Regions from separate parts of the Shewanella sp. KX20019 genome, predicted to be linked through region 4. Evidence: predicted binding sites of a transcription regulator. Region 4 holds the regulator's gene; each other region holds the start of a gene.
What was found. The regulator sigma-54, encoded in region 4, starts transcription at its own class of promoters, with help from an activator protein. The targets are predictions, from matches to a motif close to GTTGGCACGNNNNTNGNNT.

Region 1 (5,742 bases), 360 kb from region 4:
GCACCAGAGACAAGCAGTTACCCTCGCGGTCGCCAAATGTATCGCTAGCAGAGCGAGTCACATTATCGGCATAACGAAAACCACCCTCTTGAGCATTTATATAATTAGCTAACCATTGATGCGTCATAGTGCTCGATTTTGATAGCTTAGCTCTATTAGCCTCATTTCTAACTCGAGTTATGTCTTTTTCACTTAGAGAAAATATGCTTTCCGCAGAGGGTAAATCGTTAGGTATATTGAAATGCTCATCATGATAATAGCTTTCAAGCTCATACTGAAGGCTTGGCCCGCTAGTCGAGCTACAAGCTTGAAGCAAGAATAGAAGCGGAAATGATAGAACTAAAGGAATGAATTTCATAACGCTCTCAACGCAAAAAATCATACCTATAAGCATAGTAAGAAAAACGAATCGACTTGGATAAAAACGTTACAAAGAGTAAATCAAAAGTATACTAACCATAGAAAGCCTCAGCCTCTATTACTTAGCCTGTGGCTGATCGATCTCAATGTAGAGCTGTTGTTTTTGATATTCATAAGGCCTATAGAACTGGCCACGACAGGTAAAATAACGATAAGGTGTAGCAATAGGCAAGCAACCCACGGGCAATGCTTGTAAGATTTGGATTTGTTGTTGAAATCTGAGCATTTCCTGCCATTCATGGTCTGCAAGCACCTGATCGCGCACAGCAAAAGCATCGAACGGTTCGCTAGATTTTCGCACCACAACCTGCCCCGCTACTGCCGGTAAGCAGTAGGTAAACAACAGCAATAGGCTAATGCTAATCACTTTACTCATCAGATAAGTACCCAATTATAGTAGCAAGTCTCCAGCCATCGTATACCGATAACCACAGCAATTCCACCAAGTCTCTTATCATTAATAGAAAGGCCATAACATCGCTTAAGGGGAAATTTCAGCTAGCGTAATTGCATTGTAGATTAATCAAATGCCCAGATAAAAAGCAGGGCCTAAGCCCTGCTCCCTTGCTGTACCATAACAATATTAGTTGGCACTTTTCACCGAGACAAACTCAGGGTATGCATCAATACCGCAATCAGATGCATCCATTCCATTATACTCTTCCTCTTCTGTAACACGGATCCCCATCGTCAATTTGAGTCCAAGCCACACAACAGTAGACGCCAAGAATACCCAACCGAATATCACTGCAGCACCATAAAGCTGTGTGCCAAAAGAGGCATCGGCGTTAGACAGCGGAACCAACATTAACCCCAGTAACCCAGCTACACCATGGACTGAGATAGCACCGACTGGATCATCAATTTTTACTCGGTCAAACGCAACAATAGAGAATATAACCACGCCGCCAGCCACGATACCAATGACGCCGGCCATAGCAAGAGAGGGAGATAAAGGATCTGCAGTAATCGCAACAAGCCCTGCCAAGGCACCATTTAAGATCATGGTTAAATCAGCTTTGCCCCAAATCAACCGACATACAATCAGTGCTGAAATAGCACCAAAGGCGGCTGCAGAGTTAGTATTAACAAAAATTTTGGCCACTGCGCTAGCATTTTCAGCATCCGACACTAGCAGCTGTGAGCCACCATTAAAGCCAAACCAGCCCATCCACAAGATAAACATGCCCAGTGTAGCCATAGGTAAATTAGAACCAGGAATCGGATTAACTTGACCATTAGCGCCATATTTACCTTTTCGAGCGCCAAGTAGCAGTACGCCTGAGATAGCCGCTGCCGCACCCGCCATATGCACAATACCGCTTCCAGCAAAATCAACAAAACCCGCTTCAGACAAGAAGCCTCCGCCCCATGTCCAGTAACCTTCCACCGGATAAATAACCGCTGTCATAAATACTGAGAATGCAAGAAACGCCCATAGCTTCATTCTTTCTGCCACTGCACCAGATACAATCGACATCGCCGTTGCAACAAACACCACTTGGAAGAAAAAGTCAGACTCAAGCGCATGATCTGCGCCATCGGATTGCGATCCAATCAATGATCCAAACGAAGGTAACCATCCACCTTCAGTGTTATCAACGTACATAATGTTATAACCAACAACTAAATACATTACACAGGCAATTGAATATAAGCAGACGTTCTTAGTTAAAATTTCAGTGGTATTTTTAGAGCGAACAAGACCCGCTTCTAACATAGCGAAACCGGCTGCCATCCACATCACTAACGCACCAGAGATAAGAAAGTAAAACGTATCAAGGGCAAATCGTAGCTCTGTGACCGTTAATCCTAGTTTGGTTAATTCATCCATTGTCCTATCTCCTTTAAAGTGCTTCGTTGTCGAGTTCGCCAGTTCTTATTCTGGTTGCTTGCTCTAGGTTGGTAACAAAGATCTTTCCGTCACCAATTTTGCCAGTACGAGCGGCATTCGTTATCGCCTCGACGAGCATCTCTACGTTTTCTGCTTTAGTGGCAATTTCAAGCTTCACCTTGGGTAAAAAATCAACCTGATACTCAGCGCCTCGATATAGTTCGGTATGTCCCTTTTGTCGACCAAATCCTTTTACTTCAGTTACTGTCATTCCCTCAATGCCCACATTGGCGATGGCTTCTCTTACATCATCTAACTTAAACGGCTTGATAATGGCGCTGACTAATTTCATGGCAAACTCCCTGAAGACTATTTTTAATTCTACTAAAGACAATTCAAGCATTAGGCCAAATATTAAATTCGTTAAAAAACACAGTGATAGCTTAATCTTGTCACAAGAGACAGCATATTAATGCACCAAAAAAGTGCAGTTATTCACTTCCTGCACACTCATAAGGCAAAGTGGTAGCGGCTTAGACTTATCGCCTATTGGATAAAATCGACTTTTGAGGTGTACTGGTAGCCTATTGCAACAAGCCTAAGGACATTAGAATGTTGAAGCCAGAAGATTGCGTATTAGTCATTGTTGACGTGCAGGGGCAACTTGCACGAGTCATGCATCAAAGTGAAGAGTTACACCATAAATTAACGCTGCTTATTAAAGGCATTCAGTTATTCGACATTCCTATCCTATGGCTCGAACAGCTGCCCGATAAATTGGGCGCCACCACTGACGTATTGGCCGCCGAGCTGATAAAAACCACAGAGCCAATTGCAAAACAACATTTTAGTGGCTGGCAATGCCCAAGATTCAGAGCAAAATTGTCAGCAATGGGGCAGAAACATATACTGGTTGCGGGCATAGAAACCCATGTTTGTGTGTACCAAACTTGTATGGATCTATTGGATAATGCTTATCCAACCCACTTAGTTGTAGATGCTATGTCTTCGCGAGATCCTCACAATAAGAAGCTTGGGATAGAGATGATGCAAGCGCATGGGGCGTTACAAACCAATGTAGAGTCACTACTGTTCGAACTGCAACATGAAGCCCTTGGTGAAAGGTTTAAGGCATTACTTACCTTGATTAAATAACTTATTAGTAATTCAGCTATGCTTTATCGCAGCCAAAAAAAAAGCCCTCATTAATGAGGGCTTTTTATAGAGAGCTAGGTAACAAAACCTAACAACACATTAGTCGCTACTTGTAAGTTGCTTCGCGTTTTTCAGCTTCAGCTTCCCACTGAGGAACCAGTGTTTTCTTGAATTCAGCTTTATCAGCATTCATCTTCTTCATATCCATACCTAGAGCCGCTTGAGCTTTAGCCTTGGTAGAAGTGTCTGGGTAAGCAATAGGTTGTTTAACACCTTTAGCAGCAAGTAGTTGAGCTAGCTTGATGCGAGCATCAGCAGCTTTATCTACCGCAGTACCAAGTACGCGTAGTGCTTCGTCAGCAGCGTGAGCAGCAACACCGTGTGATGCAGTTGCATAATCCCAGCGCCATTGTGAATGACGGATATCCATAAGGATAGGCTTCATTTCAGTTGCAGTTGCACCCGCATCCCAAGCAGCTTTTGCTTCGAAGTGAGCTTTAACTAACTGAGTTTCAGCACGTGCTTTAAGATCAGCAACTTTATGCTTACGCTCTTCAGTTAGGTTAACCATGAACTCTTTGCTTTGCTCGTGACAAGTAGCACAAGTTTCTTCAAAGCGATCGAATGGGTTACCAACTTTATGGTCAGTAAACTTACGACCTTCAGCATTCTTAACTTTAGGCATGTGACAGTCAGTACAACTTACGTTGTTCTTACCGTGAACACCTAGCTGCCAAGTTTCATAACCTGGGTGCTGTGCTTTAAGCATTGGAGTCTTAGAAACAGCGTGAGTCCAATCTGAGAACTCGATGTTGTCATAGTAGACTTCCATCTGTTCAACTGTGGTACCGTTATCCCAAGGGAATTTAACAAAGCCTTTCTTGTCTTTAGTCTTCTCGAAGTAGTACTCGACGTGACACTGACCACAAACCATTGACTGCTTGTCTTTACGAGAAGCTTTATCAAATGGTGTGCCTAGAGTTTCCATTGCACGCTCGCCGAATGGACGAGAGATACGTAGCTTAGACTTACCTTTTTCGTGACAGTCACCGCAACCAAGAACGTTTACGATTTCTGGACCGCCTTTAGCCCACTTGCCTGTAAAGTAGCCGTCTTCACCTTGCTCTTCGATCATGCGAGGTACATCAGGGCTCTTACAAGACCAACATGCCATTGGCATTGGACCGTCTTCAGCAGATTTTGGACCACCAGTACGTAGCGTATTACGAACATCGGTAATAGCATACATGTGACCGCGTGGAGCGTTATAGTCTTTCGCAAAACCGTAACCAGCCCAAAGCACAACTAAGCTTGGAACTTGCTCAAGCATATCAACAACTTCTTTACTTTCTGAAGTGTCATGCCAGCTATCATACTGCTTAGAAAATTTATCTTTATAAACCTCGTTACGAGGTTCAGTTTTGTCACTTGCGAATGCGCTACCAGCGATTAAACTTGCAGCAACCATTGCACTTAGTGCAAAAGTTTTTTTAGTTAATGTTCTCACCATCTCATCTCCATTTTACTTTATAATCTTTATAGTCCCACCTATTCCAAGGTCAAAGTTAGTCTCTTGCAGCAAACATAGACATACCCCATTAGGGGTATCCGCCTTAAAACTTGCGGTAGATCAACTTGTAAACGTGTTGTTGCTCACACTTTTATGTTTTTAGTAACGTATTCAAGTAGTCACTAATATAGAACAGCTATAAACGAATAGCACATAAAGCCAATAAATGAGAGTTTTTGAATGAAAAAAGGCAGACTTACATCAGCGATATGGGGATTCATGCTAACGCTGATATTACTGTCCAGCGGACTAGCCATTTTTGCCATCGTTAATTTGTCCTACAGTTTAGGCGATGCTAGAGCAATTAATGCTTCAGGGTCGCTAAGAATGCAAAGTTATCGACTAATGTTTTATGCTAATTCTGGAAGTGAATCGGCAGCTGATAAAATAGCAGAGTTTGAAAATACATTAAATTCTCAAGCACTTAAAGCATCACTTACCTGGTACACTCCACAAGACATGAAGGATAAGTACTTAGCCGTCATCGATAAGTGGCAAGTGATGCGTTATTACATAGAATCGGAGAACTCTAGACTGTATGCCGCGGCGCTAAAAGACTTCGTCGATACCATTGATCTTTTTGTATTAGAAACGGAGCAACATGCTGCCTTTAAACTTAAGCTACTTGCGATAAGCCAAATAGTCGGTTTAGGTATCATGCTGCTGGTTGCCTTTGTCACTGTAAGAATCGCCAAGCGCAAAGTTGTTAAGCCTTTGCAACAATTAATGCAGGCTGCAGATACAATTTCACAAGGCAATTTTA
Region 2 (5,742 bases), 2.6 Mb from region 4:
TTAAGGGCATCGTTGAAAGCGACTTACCGCTAAATAAAGAATACTCGCCAGGTCATCCTATGGCAGACACCGAAGGTTTTATCTATAAACCCAATGTCAATGTGATGGAGGAGATGGCCAATATGATCTCTGCCTCTCGCTCATATCAAATGAATGTACAAGTGACTGAAGCTGCAAAATCGATGCTTCAGCAAACTCTTAGAATTGGTAAATAAACTCAGTGAAAGCTGGAGGTAAATTTTGAGCCTAATTAACCCGCTCAATAACACGCAATCGACAACAGCCCAGCCACAGCAGGCTAGCACTGTTACGCCGCAAGCTTCGTCGCAAACGACAACACAAAGTAGTGCGTCGACAGAGCAGACGACTACAACGGGGAATCCATTTTTAGACAGTTTGCGCTTGCCGGTAGAGGATTCAATACCTGAAGCGAATAGTCAGGATCTATCTCAAGAAGATTTCTTCTCGTTATTGAGTCAACAGTTATCGATGCAAGACCCGTTTAAACCAGTCGACAATGATCAAATGATCCAGCAGATGGCCTCGTTTTCTACCGTTGATGGTATTAGCAAGCTTAACGAAGAGATTGTTAACCTCAACGCGCTAACGACATCAAGCCAAGCACTGCAGGCATCTGGACTCGTTGGGCAGAAAGTACTTATTCCATCCGATACCGGTTATATCTCAGCTGAAGAGCCGAACATAAAAGGCATCGTCAGTACGCCTGAAACGATTAAAGATTTAACCGTGAGAGTGGAAGATGAAACCGGCCAGTTGGTATCGACTTTTCAAGTGGATGGCAGTGCAGGTGGAAATGTTGATATCACGTGGGACGGCATGGGTAAAAATGGCGAGCCCGTCGCTGAAGGGAGTTACACCCTTAAAGTGACCGGTAAAGTCGATGGTAAGAGTGAAGAGTTACCCGTTTCAACTTATGCTCACGTGACAAGTGTGTCGTTAGGCACAGCAGCTACTGGCGCAATTTTGAACTTGCGCGGTGTTGGCGGCATTAAGATTAGTGACGTGTTAGCAGTTTCAGAATCGTAAACGTACGACAGATATTAATAAGAGAGACGGATAAAGTCTCTCCTAAAACGAATTGAACAAGGATTGAGGTGAATTATGTCATTTAACATTGCTCTGAGCGGTATATCGTCTGCGCAAAAAGACCTAAATACAACTGCAAACAATATCGCTAACGTCAACACCACAGGTTTTAAAGAATCACGTGCCGAGTTTGCTGATGTTTACGCCAGCTCTATTTTTGCCAACAGCAAGACCACAGTCGGCGGTGGTGTAGCTACTAGCCAAGTGGCACAACAGTTCCATCAAGGCAGTTTACAATTTACCAATAACTCACTTGATATGGCGATTAACGGTGGCGGTTTCTTCGTAACCTCTTCAGAAATTGGCTCACAAGATCACTCCTTCACTCGTGCGGGTGCATTCAAGTTTGATTCGAACAACTACATGGTCGATTCTGCCGGTAATTTCCTGCAAACCTTCCCTGTAGACAAAGATGGCAACTCAACCTCAGTGAGTTTGACCACTACTGAGCCTGTACAGATTCCCGATACCGCGGGTAGCCCAGTAAAGACCGATAATATCGGTATGCAGATGAACCTCAATGCCGGCGATAAAACATTCGATCCAGCAAATTTTGATCCCAATGACCCTGATACATTTAACAACTCAACCTCAGTCACCATGTATGACTCATTAGGTGAGCCACATGTTATGACGACTTACTTTGTCCGCCCACCAGATGCTGCCCATACCGGTGAAAGCAACTGGGTTGCGTTTTACGCGGTTGATGGCAAAAAAGTGAATGTTGATCCAGCTTCAGGAACCTACGATGTAGATACTAGCGGTGATGGTCTGGTAGATGGCACTAAAAATGCTGAATCAGCGGGTGGCTGGAGAGGCGCTGCAATTTCATTCAATGACACTGGTGCATACACCGGTAGTAATCCAGCGACTATTCAGACTGAAGCGCTCGGTGTTGGCGGCGCCAATGTACTCGGCCCAGGTGCCGATGGTACACAAACTTTAAATCTTACCTTTAATAACCCAACTCAGTACGCATCACCCTTTGAAGTGACCGAATTGACACAAGATGGTACTACAGTCGGTCGCTTAACTAACGTTGAAGTTGGTGCCGATGGCCTTATCAATGCCAGTTACAGTAATGGTTCTACAGTGCCATTGGCACGGGTGGCGTTAGTACGCTTTGCTAATGAGCAAGGTTTGTCACAGGCGGGTAATACTTCTTGGAAAGCTAGTCTAGATTCAGGTCCTGCATTAGCGGGCGAGGCAAACAGTGGTACTTTTGGTAGTATTCGTTCATCAGCACTAGAGCAGTCAAACGTGGATTTGACCACTGAATTGGTTGATCTTATCTCTGCTCAACGAAACTTCCAAGCCAACTCTAGAACGTTGGAAGTCAACAATACGCTACAACAAACGGTACTGCAGATCCGTTAATTGACTGGGTAGATAAGGGCGCTTCGCTTCGGGGTTGCCTAGCTAGAACGTTCGCAGGCTAACTGCGAGGAGGAATTAAGGCAACAAATGTCCGTATTAGCGGTGCTTTGTTGCCTTTATTTTTTTAAGAGTTCCTCTAGAACCTAATCTGAAAGCTGAGAAGATCCTAGGTACTAGGACGTTCGCCAGCTCACTGCTAGGACGGACTAGGTCCTGCTAGGAGATCAACAGAAAACACCATTTGGCTTGTGATGTTGATGTTATGCTTTGCTAGAACCTAGAACCTAGAACCTTCTTTTAAAGTAGGTCGGCATTTATGCCGTCGCTTTTCCTGTTCTAGTTTTACCGTAAGCGAAGCGTTCCGTAAGGCCGTTCGTCTAAGTTTTTACCGTATTTGAAAGCTGAGAAGATCCTAGGTACTAGGACGTTCGCCAGCTCACTGCTAGGACGGACTAGGTCCTGCTAGGAGATCAACTGAAAACACCATTTGGCTTGTGATGTTATGCTTTGCTAGAACCTATCTGAAAGCTGAGAAGATCCTAGGTACTAGGACGTTCGCCAGCTCACTGCTAGGACGGACTGCGTCCTGCTAGGAAATCAACAGAAAACACCATTCGGCTTTTGATGCTGATTTTATGCTTTGCTAGAACCTTCTTTTAAAGTAGGTCGGCATTTATGCCGTCAGTTAGCGTGGTCGATTGCAATGATTGATGGGCTAAAGCCCAACCTACAGCGGTGTTGTAATACCTATGTAGGTGTTTACGATTATCTTTTGTAGGTCGGCATTTATGCCGTCGCTTTTCCTGTTCTAGTTCCACCGTAAGCGAAGCGTTCCGTAGTGACGAAGTCGTGTGCCGTAAGGCCGTAGGCCGTTGCGTCTTTGTATTCCATCTTCGTTTGTCCGTCCTTTCATTCTCGTATTGGCTTTAACCTAGAACCTTTTTTGCTTATCTTGGCACGATGCTTGCTAATTAATACGTTAGACGGAAGTTTGACGGAGCGTTAAGTGGACAAGTTACTCTATGTCGCCATGAGCGGCGCGAAACAGAATATGAATGCGTTGGCGATTAGCGCAAACAATTTGGCAAATGCCAGTACCGATGGTTTTAAATCAGATCTCGCTCAGGCGCGTTCGATGCAAGCCTTTGGTGATGGCTTGCCAACGCGTGTGTTCGCCATGACTGAAAACCCGTCTGCTAACTTTGAAAATGGCCCAATAAAGACCACAGGTCGAGACCTAGATATTGCTGTAAAAGGCGATGGCTGGATTGCCGTTCAAGCCGAAGATGGCGGCGAAGCTTATACTCGCTCAGGTAGCTTAAGTTTCGATACCACTGGCGTATTACGCAATGATAGAGGCACGGCGGTGATGGGTGACAACGGCCCCATCGTGTTGCCACTGCCTATCGAAAAAATTGAAATATCTCAAGATGGCATCATCTCCGTCCGTCCGTCGGGTGCCACTGCTGAGGTTATTGAAGAGGTGGGCCGCATTAAGCTGGTCAACCCTGGTAATGAAAATTTAATGCGTGGCCAAGATGGTTTATTCCGTCAAATGTCAGGTGAAGTCGCCGCTGCAGATCCTAGCGTCGGCCTACTTAGCGGTGCTGTTGAAGGCAGTAACGTTAACGCAGTACATGAAATGGTATCGATGATTGACATACAACGTCAGTTTGAGATGCAGGTCAAAATGATGAAAACAGCTGAAGAAATTGATAAAGCTTCCGCTTCATTAATGCGCATAAGCTAGGAGATATGATATGCATCCCGCTTTATGGATAAGTAAGACTGGTTTAGACGCTCAGCAAACTGACATCTCTGTTATCTCAAACAACGTGGCCAACGCCAGTACTGTAGGTTTTAAGAAGAGTCGTGCCGTTTTTGAAGACCTGCTCTATCAAAACGTTAATCAAGCTGGTGGTGTGAGTGCGTCAAATACTAAATTGCCTAACGGTTTGAACATTGGCGCAGGTACCAAGGTGGTGGCGACGCAAAAAGTGTTTACCCAAGGCAACATGTTGACCACCGATAACTCATTAGACTTGATGGTTGAAGGCCCTGGCTTTTTCGAAGTGCAGATGCCAGACGGTACAGCCGCTTATACCCGTACCGGTCAATTTAGCCTAGACGACACAGGGCAGATCGTCACGCCTGGCTCTGGTTATGTGGTGCAACCAGCAATAACCATCCCAGATGACGCCAGCAGTATTACCGTGTCGGCAGAAGGTGAAGTGTCGGTCAAAACACCGGGCAATGCTGAAAACCAAGTGGTGGGTCAGCTGGCAATGTCTGATTTTATTAACCCTGCGGGCCTAGATCCTATGGGGCAAAACCTCTATATGGAAACGGGCGCAAGTGGCACACCTATCCAAGGCACTGCATCACTCGACGGCATGGGTGCAATCCGCCAAGGGGCATTAGAAACCTCAAATGTTAACGTGACTGAAGAGCTAGTGAACCTGATCGAAAGCCAGCGTATTTATGAGATGAACTCCAAGGTTATCTCTGCTGTCGATCAGATGCTGTCGTACGTGAATCAGAATTTATAAGCAGGTAGGTCAGTTTTAGTGGCTTAAGTGTGTTACTCGCCACTGTTAATTTCAACGTATATGGCACTCAATATGGCCTAAATGTGAAGAGAGTTTTGTATGAGTCGTTACTGGATATTAATCGTTATTGCCGCGCTATCAGGTTGTAGTTCAACCAATCAAAAGCCGATTGCTGACGACCCGTATTACGCCCCTGTTTACCCTGAAGCGCCGCCAACAAAGATTGCTGCTACAGGATCTATGTATCAAGACAGCCAAGCAGCAAGTCTCTACTCAGACATTAAAGCGTTAAAAGTGGGCGACATTATTACCGTCATGCTGATGGAATCGACCCAAGCGAAAAAGAGTGCTAATAATGAGATTTCACGCGGGACCGACCTGTCTCTCGACCCTATCTACGCAGGCGGCGGTAACGTCACCATCGGCGGTAACCCAATCGATCTGCGTTACAAAGACAGCATGAACACCAAGCGTGAATCTGATGCTGACCAAAGCAACAGCTTATCGGGCAGCATTTCTGCCAATGTGATGAAAGTGCTTAATAACGGCAATTTAGTCATTCGTGGTGAGAAGTGGATAAGTATCAATAACGGCGATGAGTTTGTGCGTATTACCGGTATTGTACGCGCCCAGGATATTCGCCCAGATAACACCATCGACTCGCCGCGAGTCGCTAATGCGCGTATTCAATATAGCGGCACGGGAACGT
Region 3 (5,742 bases), 2.4 Mb from region 4:
ATTTTTACTTACGTTTTGCATACAATTCTTTATATGGATCGTCCCAATAAGGTGGGCTACCGATATGATCTTTAATGAAATCGATGAATGCGCTGACCTTTGGTGCTAGGTGTTTACGTCTTGGATATACAGCTTGTAAAGGCAGATGATTGGTCAATTGCCACTCATCAAGAATAGGTACTAGCGTGCCTTGAGCAATTTCATCTTCCAATAAATAACTGGCAAGATAAACCACACCTAAACCACTCACTGCAGCTGTTTTTAGCGCAGGTGCATTATCGACTCTAAAGTTGCCCGATACGCCTATCTCACAATAATCATCGCCTTGCCTAAACTGCCAAACACTATGCTCATGCCATTCACCTTGATAAACAAGGCAGTTGTGATCAACCAGCTGTTCAGGACTATTTGGCATACCATGTTGTTCAATATAAGATGGCGACGCTGCCAGCAAGAACTGACATTTCATAAGCGGCCTAGCAACCATGCCAAGAGGCAACTGCTCTGACATTGTCAGCAACAGATCTAACCCTTCGCTTACAACATCAACCTTGTGATCAAGCAAACTCACTTGCAGCTCTAGCTCCGGGTGTTTTGCCATAAAAGCTGGTAAGGCTGGAATGATGTGCATCGTACCAAAAGATTGTGAAATACCCACTTTCAATACACCACGAGTTGCATCATTTAGGTTATGTACGCTGGCAACAGCTTGGTCTGCATCTCTTAGCAGCTCTTCGCCTTGCGCATAGAGCAGGTGACCAGCCTCTGTTAGGCTTAAACTACGAGTGGTACGCTGAATAAGTTGGACACCAAGCTTGTGCTCAAGATCTGCGACCTGAGTACTCACTTTTGACTTAGATATGCCTAACTTTCGTGCCGCAGAGCTAAAACTGCCCGCTCGAGCTACATGAGTAAAAATCGCGATTGGTTCTAAAAGTTCTAACATGTAAATCGCCTTAAGGTGTTTACGAGAGTAATAGTACTTCCATCGCTAAGATAACCGTCATAATAACAATTTGTTATACAACAATATCTTAAGTGAATATATGTACGCTAGAGTAGAGTTTTGTTATTTAACAAAATAATGAATTTTGCTTTTATTTTGAGGAGTATACCAAAAAAATGTTTAGAACTGATCATATATACCCAACTTACCTGAAAGTGCAGGATTCAATGGGATGGATATAGGTACTTTTGTACTAAGGCTGTTTTCTATCACGGTTGTTTTTGCCGCCGCTTATTAGGCAATTTTACAACAAGGAGACGTTGTGAGCTTCGCTTAGTCAGCTAAACGTCATCACTCAAGCCCTGCATTAGAATCATTACTCTTTAATGGGAAGAAATCGAACGAAAACCCCTGCATAAAGGTGGGATGCAGGGGTTGTTGCAATTTTACGCGGCAACACAAGGATATCTATACAAGGTATGTTCACATCTAAATGACCATATACCCATCCTACTTAATTGAAGATGGGTATAAATGCTTACTCACGCAGTGTTTGGTCTGCTGTCGCTATTAAAGAGTATTTTGCTAACTCTGGAATTTGAGTGTGTAACTCTTTCTCCAATTTCACTAAAGATTTAAAGTTTTCACAGAGCTTTTCCCCACGAACCTCCAGATCCTGTGCTTGCTCTTCCATTTGCAACTCTATATCGTCGCCGATTGAGTCCATCTTTGTTGAAAATGACTCCATTTTTTGTTCAAACGAATCACCTTCACCAGACATCATTTGACTACCCAGCGTCATCATCATGGTGCCAATAGAGTTTTGTACTAACTGCTCCATCTCTTTTTCAAACTCTTCGCCAAATGCATTTTCAAGAGAAGATTCTGTCGCGCCAAGATAAAAGGTGTCACCATTCTGGTAAGCCACATCTTCAATTCGTTCTTGTAAACCATCCATCATCTCATCAATCTTAGCGCCAGTAGCATCACCTAATAGAGGGGTCAATGCCATACTCACTGCCGTCGATGCCATTGCAACCGCGTCATTCACAAGCTCAATAACTTCTGGTACTTGAGCTGAAACCTCATCGGCGTATTGGTTAACTAGTGCTTGCTGTTGTTTGTTTAGCGATACTTGTTCGCCATTGACAAAAAGCTCATTCATTTCAATTCGGTATTGCTCTTTACCGACGTCACTAACAGTTAACTTTTTCGGTTCAACGGTAACATCGTAATTTAACGATACTTCACATTCGTTGTTAAAATGCTTATCTGAGTCTTCATGAGCATTCACTATTTGCAAGCTAGACGCTGACAGTAGTACAGCGGAAACACCAACTGAGGTAAGAAGTCTTTTCATTGCTTTAATCCTTTATCGCTATTTTAATATCATGTTATAGCTAGGATAAAGCACGTAGCGTGCCAAGTAAGGTAAGAGATTGTTATATAGGGATTACTAGGCTAAAAATAACGATGTGAAGATAGTTAACATCAGAGGTAGTTAGCCAATATTACCAACTATTGGCTAAATATCACATGAGCGAGGCGGGGGATTAAAAGATTGAACGCCCAAGCGATTGACAAAGCGCTTCTAGCGCAGCGGTTCCAGCAAGTGAGTTACCATTAGCGTCAAGTTCCGGTGACCATACGCACACTGACATGTCACCTGGAATGACGGCTATAATGCCACCACCTACGCCACTTTTTCCAGGCATACCAACCCGATAAGCAAACTCGCCTGCCCCGTCGTATAAACCCGAAGTGGCTAACAAAGCATTTAGTTGCCGCGTTTGCACCGGCGTAATAAGTTGCTTACCTGCGAGGGTCTTTCCACGGTTAGCAAGGTATAACATTGCCTTAGACAGATCAGCACAACTCATTCTCAAAGAGCAATAATGAAAATAACTTTTAAGAACAGTATTAACATCATTATTGAAGTTACCGAACGACTTCATCAAATAAGCAATTGCGGCATTGCGCGCGCTATGTTGATACTCTGAATTAGCAACGACTTTGTCGTAACCCACTCTGTTGTTATCACTGATTTCACGAACTATCTCTAACATTCGCTGTTTTGGCGCGCCTAACCTACCTTGCAAAAGGTCTGCGATAACCAAGGCACCCGCATTAATAAATGGGTTTCGTGGTAGCCCTTTTTCCAACTCAACTTGTACTAGTGAGTTGAAAGATTGTCCTGATGGCTCTTTGCCGACACGAGACCAAATCTCAAGCTCTTCATAGTGCATTAACGCTAATGTTAGGCTAAATACTTTTGAAATACTTTGAATTGAAAAGGGCTCGAGATAATCTCCAGCCCCAATAGTGACACCATCTCTGGTTGTCACGGCGATACCCAATTTATGAGTATTTACCTCAGCAAGTGCAGGAATGTAGTCTGCTACTTTACCTTTACCTAAAAGAGGCCGTACTTTCTCTACGACCTCCTCAAGTAATGCCAATTCAGGCATTAGCTCCACCAGATATCGTATAGCTCGCCGATTTCAACATTAGCAACAGGTTGGCCTTCGAAGAAGGTTTTAACTGCAGCTCTATCTTCATCTGTACATTTACCGATATCTTGAGTAGCAATGATACCTTCCCACTCTTTGTGTCCGCCACCATGGAAACCAAGGTCTCTAGGTTCGATTATCTCATCGATAAACTGATCAACAATGGCATCAATCTGCTCTTCCGTTACAGACTCATCGAACGTCCAATTGGTATCGAATCCAAACTCTTGAAACTCATCAACGCGTAACTTTTTACGTAAACGACGACTACGATTAGCTGCCATGGTGGAACTCCTCAATTGTGATAAACAAAACTAATTTAAACTAACGGAAACTCACTAGATCGATAACGCTTAAACACGTTCAAACATTAGATCCCAAACGCCATGACCTAAACGGTGACCACGTGCTTCAAATTTTGTTAGTGGACGATGTTCAGGGCGCTCAACAACATCACCTGTCGCTGATTGGTTTTTATACCCTGGCGCACTCTTCATGACTTCTAACATGTGCTCGCTGTAATTTTCCCAATCTGTTGCCAGATGGAACACCCCGCCCACTTTAAGTTTGCTACGGATAAGTTCAGCGAAAGGAGCCTGCACGATTCTACGCTTGTGATGACGCTTCTTATGCCATGGATCTGGGAAGAATAATTGCACCCTTGCCAAACTGGCTTCGGCAATGCTGTTTCCCAGCACTTCAAGTGCATCATGATGATACACGCGAAGGTTAGTGACCCCAGCTTCTGCCGCAACAGATAAACAAGACCCCACACCAGGCTTATGTACTTCAATGCCGATAAAGTTCAATTCTGGAGCCGCTTTAGCCATTTCAACTAATGAAGCGCCCATCCCAAAACCAATCTCAAGCACAGTGTCAGCTTCACGACCAAAAACCTCGACTAAATCGATAGGCTCGGGCGTATAATCTAAACCCATTGCTGGCCACTGCTGTTCCAACGCAGTTGCCTGGCCTTTCGTTAGGCGGCCTTCTCTTAATACAAAGCTTCTTACTTTGCGAAGGTATTTACCCTCTTCATTGAATTCAGCGGTTGTTACGTCGCTCATTTTCGCCCTCGCTTAAGACAGCTATTAATTAAAAAGAAAGGCATTATCCAAAGTTAGACCTTTAGCGCAAGCCCTATTGAGGCAAAATTATACCAATAATCTCAGTTTGTGCGAGTTACAGTGCCTCTTTTACGAAAAATACTCAATTGGAGGACCTATTTAGCACTATTTGGATTGAAAGCGTGCCTATCGAAACAAAACTAAATTCATCATCTATGAACAGCTGCAACTTGTTTAAATATCGACAGGTGGTTACACTGCGCCGATGAAATCTCCCACACTCTTTTCAGACCGAATTATTAGTTGGTACGATCTCCATGGCCGTAAACAGCTCCCTTGGCAACACAATAAAACCCCATATAAAGTATGGATATCAGAGATCATGTTGCAACAAACTCAAGTTGCTACGGTTATTCCCTACTTTGAAAAATTTATGTCTCGCTTTCCAGATATCGATGCTTTGGCGTCAGCCGAACAAGATGAAGTACTGCATCACTGGACAGGCTTAGGGTATTACGCCAGAGCACGTAACCTACACAAGGCATCTCAGCAAATAGTTGAACAGCATAATGGTATTTTCCCGGTCGACTTTGACGATGTATTGGCACTGCCCGGTATTGGTCGCTCAACAGCCGGAGCCATTTTGTCTTTATCGTTGGGGTTAAATCACTCCATTCTTGATGGCAATGTAAAAAGAGTGCTTGCAAGGCACGGCGCTATCGAAGGCTGGCCTGGGAAAAAGCCAGTTGAAGATAAACTTTGGCAGTTAACGCAGCAACTAACTCCCAGCGTAGATATTCAAAAGTATAATCAAGCGATGATGGATATCGGCGCAACGGTATGCACCCGTTCGAAACCAAATTGCCCCGTTTGCCCAGTCGCAATTGACTGCCGGGGTCAGCTAACAGGCCGTCAACTGGATTATCCGGGCAAAAAACCAAAAAAGGTAATTCCAGAAAAGTCAGCATGGCTACTGGTATTAGAGCTAGACAATAGTGTTCATCTACACAAACGCCCGCCGAGTGGCATTTGGGGCGGGCTTTGGTGCTTTGCTCAGTTTTCAACTAAAGCTGAATTAGACGAGCACTTAAGCAATCAAGCTTACGATATTAGTCATCAACAAGAGTTGATAGGGTTTAGACACACCTTTAGCCATTTCCACCTCGATATTCAGCCTGTTTTAGTATCAATAAACAAAATTAGCGATAACCAGATCATG
Region 4 (5,742 bases):
GGCTCGACATCAGCGGCCATGATATCCCGAATCGATGAATCTGGATTACAGGTGAGTAGATCGGCAATACGCACACCGCCGAGTACCCGGTCATGTTTATCGACCACATACAGCATATCGGTTGCTGGGGGGAGTTCGCCACGAATTCTCAAGTAACGCAATATCACATCGATATTGACGTCAGGTCTTAAGGTGACGGTATCGGTGTTCATGATACTGCCAGCAGTATCATCGGGATAAGACAGTGCCTGTTCTACCCTCACTCGATCTTGGGTACTCATCGACTGCAGCACTTCATTAAAGACGCTGTCTGGTAAGCTTCTAAGAATATAAGCTAGGTCATCCGTGTCCATGCTTTCGGCGGCTTTTGCAACACGCTCAGGGCTCATTTGGCGAATAAGGCTGTCTTTCAGCTCTTCGCCTAATTCATCGAGAATTTCACCGGTATGCTCTTGGTCAATCAGCTGCCAGAGGACTTGGCGAGTACGGGGCGGTGAAGATTCAAGAATAAAGGCGATATCGGTGGCAGCCATGTCCTGCAACATATTGCGGACATGAACAAACATGCCGCTACCTAACGCTTTATTTAGCTGATTGAGGCGCTGGTCTGATGTTTCGTTGTCTAAGACTTCAATCGGCATGGATCCCTCACAGGGTCGTTTAAAAGGCGGTTATCATAACGTAAGTAAAGGGGGATAAAGAACAATTATTATATCGAATTTATGGACTAGCTGTCTTCGTCGAATTTTGTATTAATCAAATGACATATGGCATCTAACGCTGCCTCAGCATCAGGGCCATTGGCGAGAAGCTGTATCGATTTACCGATCCCAGTTTCTAACATTAGTAAGCCTAGTACACTTACCGCTGAAGCTTGTTTTTCACCTTGAACAATAGTGATTTCAGCATCAAATTCTGACGCCAGAACCACCAACTTTGTCGCCGCTCTAGCATGCAGTCCGAGTTTATTACAAATGGTAACTTGCCGTTCAATCGTTGGCATTTTTTAACTCGCGGTGGCTGGCGGTAACTTTATGGCGGCCTTTTTTGAAGTGTTCAGCGAGCCGTTCGGTGACATAAACAGAGCGATGTTGACCACCGGTACAGCCAATGGCAATGGTGAGGTAACTACGGTTGTTACGCTCTAAATCAGGTAACCAAGTTTCGAGTAAGTTCTCAATTTGCCAGATAAACTTATTCACCAGAGGGTGTAGGTTTAAAAACTCCTGTACTGGCTTATCAAGCCCAGTCATGGGCCGAAGCTCTGGTTCCCAATGTGGGTTTGGCAAAAATCGAACATCAAACATAAAGTCGGCTTCTGTTGGCATACCATGTTTAAAGCCAAAAGATTCAAACTTAATCATCAGTTCTTTATTTATATTGCCCAATAAAATTTCACGAACTTGGTCGTTGAGATCATAAATATTTAGATTTGAGGTATCAATATAGTGGTCAACTATTTTCGCCAGAGGTTCAAGCTGGCGGCCTTCAAGCTGAATCGCTTCTTTCAATGAAATATTGGCATGAGACAAAGGGTGCAGGCGACGGGTCTCGTTATAGCGCTTGAGTAGCACTTCATCACTAGAGTTTAAAAAGAAACTGAGTAACTCCACCCCTTCAGGCAAGTGGGTTAAATGTTTTGTCAGTTCATTCTCTTTCTCTGGCATGTTGCGGATATCAACACTAATGGCGACTAATTCTGAGTTCCCCGAAAGTTGCTCAAGCAGAGTTCCCATCATTGGCAAGGGGAGGTTATCGACGCAATAATAGCCGAGATCTTCTAGCATCCTTAGCAGTACTGATTTTCCTGAGCCTGAACGACCAGAGACTAGAACGAGTTTCATCTTTTGAATACCTGATAAAAGTTAGAATATATGTGTTATAGATGTATACGAGATGTACAATGGTATAGATTAACTTTTTTCCGGCTTAAAGCAAGAGCTTAGGCTAGTTGGAAAGAACATTTCATATTGTTGTAATATACCCATCCTACTTGAAGATGCTCTTTTCAGCATGTCGATAAGTGGCTTGGGTATAAATACTTAGGTCTTTAAATAACCCTATTATATATCGATTATTTAAGGACCTAAATATTAGCTATTGTGTGATTAAGTCATATAGCTCTGATTCACTATTGCTTTTTCTTAGCTGCTTAACGATCGCTTTGTCGTTGAGTTTTTCTGCCATCGAAGACAGTGTTGCTAAGTGTTGTTTACATTGCTCCGCAGGCACCAATAGGGCAAACAGTATATCGACCGGCTGTTTATCTATCGAGTCAAAAGAGATCGGTGTTTCACATTTTATTAATATGCCCAGTGGATGGTCAATATTAGCCAATCTCCCGTGAGGGATTGCAATACCGTTGCCTATACCTGTGCTACCCATTTTTTCGCGAGCCAACAGGCTTTCGAAAATCTCTTGTGAAGAAAGGGTTGGGTACTGGACAGCGGCAATATCGCTGATTAACTCCAGTACCTTTTTCTTACTGCCCGGTGTGGCACAGGTAGTGCATTCCGGCTGCAGGATGGTGCGTAATTCCATCGTTAGTGTTTGGTCAGCTTCTCTTTGTGTTTAATAACCTGACGATCTAATTTATCGATCAGGGAGTCTATTGCGGCGTACATGTCCGCATGTTCCGAAGTGGCAAATACTTCACCTTTTTTTAGGTGAATTCGAGCTTCGGCAATCTGTTGCATTTTTTCAACGTTCAATATGACGTGCACATTATTGATCTGATCGAAATGACGTTCAAGCTTTGTAAATTTCTCTTCAACATAACTACGTAGTGACGCAGTGATTTCAACATGATGCCCAGTAAGGTTAATTTGCATAGAAAGATTCCTCCAAGTGCCTAATTTGAGTTATAAACTCTTGCGTTGGTTTGAGGGCGGAATTAGCATTGCTTCGCGGTATTTCGCGATAGTACGTCGAGCAACTTTAATCCCTTGTTCTGCCAAAAGCTGCGCCATTTTGCTGTCGCTTAATGGTTTCTTTTGGTTTTCAGCTGCGACTAACTTCTTAATAAACGCTCTAATTGCTGTTGATGAGCACTCTCCACCGTCATCTGTGCCAACATGACTTGAGAAGAAATACTTTAATTCGAAAATACCTCTAGGGGTATGCATATACTTTTGCGTGGTCACCCTTGAAATTGTCGACTCATGCATCTCTACGGCTTCGGCAATGTCGTTGAGTACCATAGGCTTCATGGCTTCTTCACCATATTCAAAAAAGCCCTGCTGGAACTTTACAATACAGTTAGAGACTTTAAGCAGAGTTTCATTGCGACTTTCAATGCTTTTAATAAACCATTTAGCTTCTTGTAGATGACCACGAATAAATTGGCCATCGGCTTGGCTTTTGGTACTGCGAGCCATCGAAGCATAATGCTGATTGACGTTGATTTTTGGCATGTAGTCGGGGTTTAATTCCACCACCCAGCGGCCTTTCTTTTTCGCCACTGAAACGTCGGGGATGACATATTCATCTTTACTACGCGTCACCGCCAGACCCGGCCTTGGGTTCAAGGTTTGAATAAGGCTGATAGCGTCGCGCAGATCATCCTCTTTGAGCTTGGTCTTACGCATCAATTGCCTAAAGTCGCGTCCGGCAATCAAATCTAAGTAATCTTTAATGAGCAGGCGAGCATTATCTATGTGCGGGGTTGTTTCGGCATATTGAGCCAATTGGATTAGTAGACATTCACTTAGATCTCTTGCTGCAACACCGATAGGGTCAAAATGTTGCACGCGTTTGAGCACGGCTTCCACTTCATCTAGCTCGATCTCTGGATCGCCCATCGCTTCAAGAATGTCGTCACAATTCTGAGTCAAATAACCACGTTCGTCGACGGCATCAATAATCGCGGTGGCAATCGCCAGGTCATTGTCAGAGAAGGGCGTTAAATTTTTCTGCCATTCAAGGTGTTCGTACAAACCTTCAGTGGTTTCACCTTGAAAGGGCATGTCATCATCACGCATGCCACCTGAGCTGGAGTTGGAAGAAACGGTATAGACTTCATCCCAAGTGGTATCCATTGGCAGTTCATCTGGCATCGAATCTTGCGTTAATGCATCTGAGGTATCTACCGCGGCACTATCTTGTTGTGGGTCAACATCAGCGCTAGCACTGTAGTCGTTGTCGCCATCAGACTCTGAATAGCTGTCAGAATCGGTCGTGGTTCTATCTTCGTTACTGACAGGTTCGCCGTCGGATTGCTCTTCATCTAATTCAAGCAGTGGATTAGATTCTAATGCTTGCTGGATCTCTTGTTGCAGCTCCAAAGAGGACAGTTGTAGCAGGCGAATAGCCTGCTGTAACTGTGGAGTCATGGTGAGCTGCTGACCCATTTTGAGCTGGAGTGACGCTTTCATCTTACCGCTATTCCCTACACTGTAATTAAACGTTGAAGCTCGTTGACTTGAAGAAGAGAGTTTAAAGGCTCAACACTTTGATTGTATTAACATACTTTATTAGTGCTACACAATTCAATGCTCATACTGTGGATTAACTATAGCCTGAATTGTTCACCTAAGTACACAGCTCGAACTTGCTGATTGTCTAAGATTTCGGCAGGCGTGCCTTCTGCAATTAGATTTCCGTGACTTACGATATAAGCATGCTCACAAACGTCCAATGTTTCACGGACATTGTGATCGGTTATCAACACGCCTAGCCCGCGGCTTTTTAACTGCTCAATAATCTTTTTAATATCGATAACCGATATTGGATCAACCCCGGCAAAAGGTTCATCAAGTAGAATAAATTTTGGATTTGCTGCCAATGCCCGTGCTATTTCAACTCTGCGTCGTTCACCCCCTGATAACGCCATACCTTGGCTATCACGGATATGGGTGATATGAAACTCTTCGAGAAGGTTTTCCAGCTGCTCTTCACGCTGCTCGTTATCAATATCACTGCGAGTCTGTAGTACCGCCATGATGTTGTCACGCACTGAGAGCTTTCTAAAAATGCTGGCTTCTTGTGGCAAGTAGCCAATGCCTTTACGTGCTCGAAGGTGCATTGGATCTAAGGTTAAATCATCATCATCGATAAAGATTTGCCCCTTGTCACTCTGTACCAAACCAACAACCATATAAAACGTTGTGGTTTTTCCTGCACCGTTTGGACCTAATAGCCCAACAATTTGTCCTGTTTTTACCGTTAAGCTCACATCTTGAACAACGGCTCGGCTCTTATAGCTTTTTGCTAAGTTGCGGGCGGTCAGCGTTTTTTGGATCATTGCTGCTCCTGCTTTTCAATGGGCTCGACTGGCGTTTCAGGAGTCTCTTCTTGATAAGCTTCTGGTTGGATGATAGTGATGACGCGATCATCACCTTGACCGGTACTTTCTGCGACTAATTGCTGTAGTCCAATATTGTATTTAATGCGATTGCCGGTGACTTGGCTACCCTCTTGCTCCAATGTGGCGTTACCTAATAAGGTTAGTGTTCTGGTTGCCAACTCATAGCGGATCTCTTTGGCACTTGCTGTCGCAGGGCGGCCATCTTCCATTATTTGAGTATAAGTTGCAGGGTTACCTGTTGCCACGAGCGTTTTGCCTGAGCCCGCCTCTTTGGAGAAAACCCGTAATTCATCAGCGTTCATTTTAATTGAACCTTGAGTGACTTCTACCGGACCAAAAAAGATCACTTGATTGTTTTTGATATCAGCTTCTTGGCGAGCAGCGGCAATTTCGACCTTCTGCTTTAAGTCATCGACTGCAGCATAGCTACTAACGCT

Region 1: the regulator sigma-54 is predicted to act here: its motif matches at 2,648-2,666, upstream of JK628_RS17490 (P-II family nitrogen regulator).
Region 2: the regulator sigma-54 is predicted to act here: its motif matches at 3,436-3,454, upstream of flgF (flagellar basal-body rod protein FlgF).
Region 3: the regulator sigma-54 is predicted to act here: its motif matches at 2,355-2,373, upstream of JK628_RS06630 (YggN family protein).

What each region holds. Positions count from the first base shown of each region.
Region 1 is NZ_CP068437.1:4,036,802-4,042,543, forward strand. It holds gene JK628_RS17475 (tetratricopeptide repeat protein) at 1-127, opposite strand, end outside; gene JK628_RS17480 (hypothetical protein) at 479-796, opposite strand; gene JK628_RS17485 (ammonium transporter) at 1,004-2,254, opposite strand; gene JK628_RS17490 (P-II family nitrogen regulator) at 2,268-2,606, opposite strand; gene JK628_RS17495 (isochorismatase family protein) at 2,867-3,409, shown strand; gene nrfA (ammonia-forming nitrite reductase cytochrome c552 subunit) at 3,516-4,919, opposite strand; gene narQ (nitrate/nitrite two-component system sensor histidine kinase NarQ) at 5,160-5,742, shown strand, end outside.
Region 2 is NZ_CP068437.1:1,801,128-1,806,869, forward strand. It holds gene flgC (flagellar basal body rod protein FlgC) at 1-215, shown strand, start outside; gene flgD (flagellar hook assembly protein FlgD) at 241-1,047, shown strand; gene flgE (flagellar hook protein FlgE) at 1,123-2,484, shown strand; gene flgF (flagellar basal-body rod protein FlgF) at 3,491-4,234, shown strand; gene flgG (flagellar basal-body rod protein FlgG) at 4,245-5,033, shown strand; gene flgH (flagellar basal body L-ring protein FlgH) at 5,133-5,742, shown strand, end outside.
Region 3 is NZ_CP068437.1:1,506,973-1,512,714, reverse strand. It holds gene JK628_RS06635 (LysR family transcriptional regulator) at 5-946, opposite strand; gene JK628_RS06630 (YggN family protein) at 1,485-2,306, opposite strand; gene glsB (glutaminase B) at 2,500-3,414, opposite strand; gene JK628_RS06620 (YggL family protein) at 3,414-3,740, opposite strand; gene trmB (tRNA (guanosine(46)-N7)-methyltransferase TrmB) at 3,810-4,523, opposite strand; gene mutY (A/G-specific adenine glycosylase) at 4,789-5,742, shown strand, end outside.
Region 4 is NZ_CP068437.1:4,395,813-4,401,554, reverse strand. It holds gene mgtE (magnesium transporter) at 1-641, opposite strand, end outside; gene JK628_RS19085 (HPr family phosphocarrier protein) at 728-1,003, opposite strand; gene rapZ (RNase adapter RapZ) at 990-1,844, opposite strand; gene ptsN (PTS IIA-like nitrogen regulatory protein PtsN) at 2,098-2,541, opposite strand; gene hpf (ribosome hibernation promoting factor) at 2,544-2,831, opposite strand; gene JK628_RS19065 (RNA polymerase factor sigma-54) at 2,862-4,373, opposite strand; gene lptB (LPS export ABC transporter ATP-binding protein) at 4,511-5,242, opposite strand; gene lptA (lipopolysaccharide transport periplasmic protein LptA) at 5,239-5,742, opposite strand, start outside.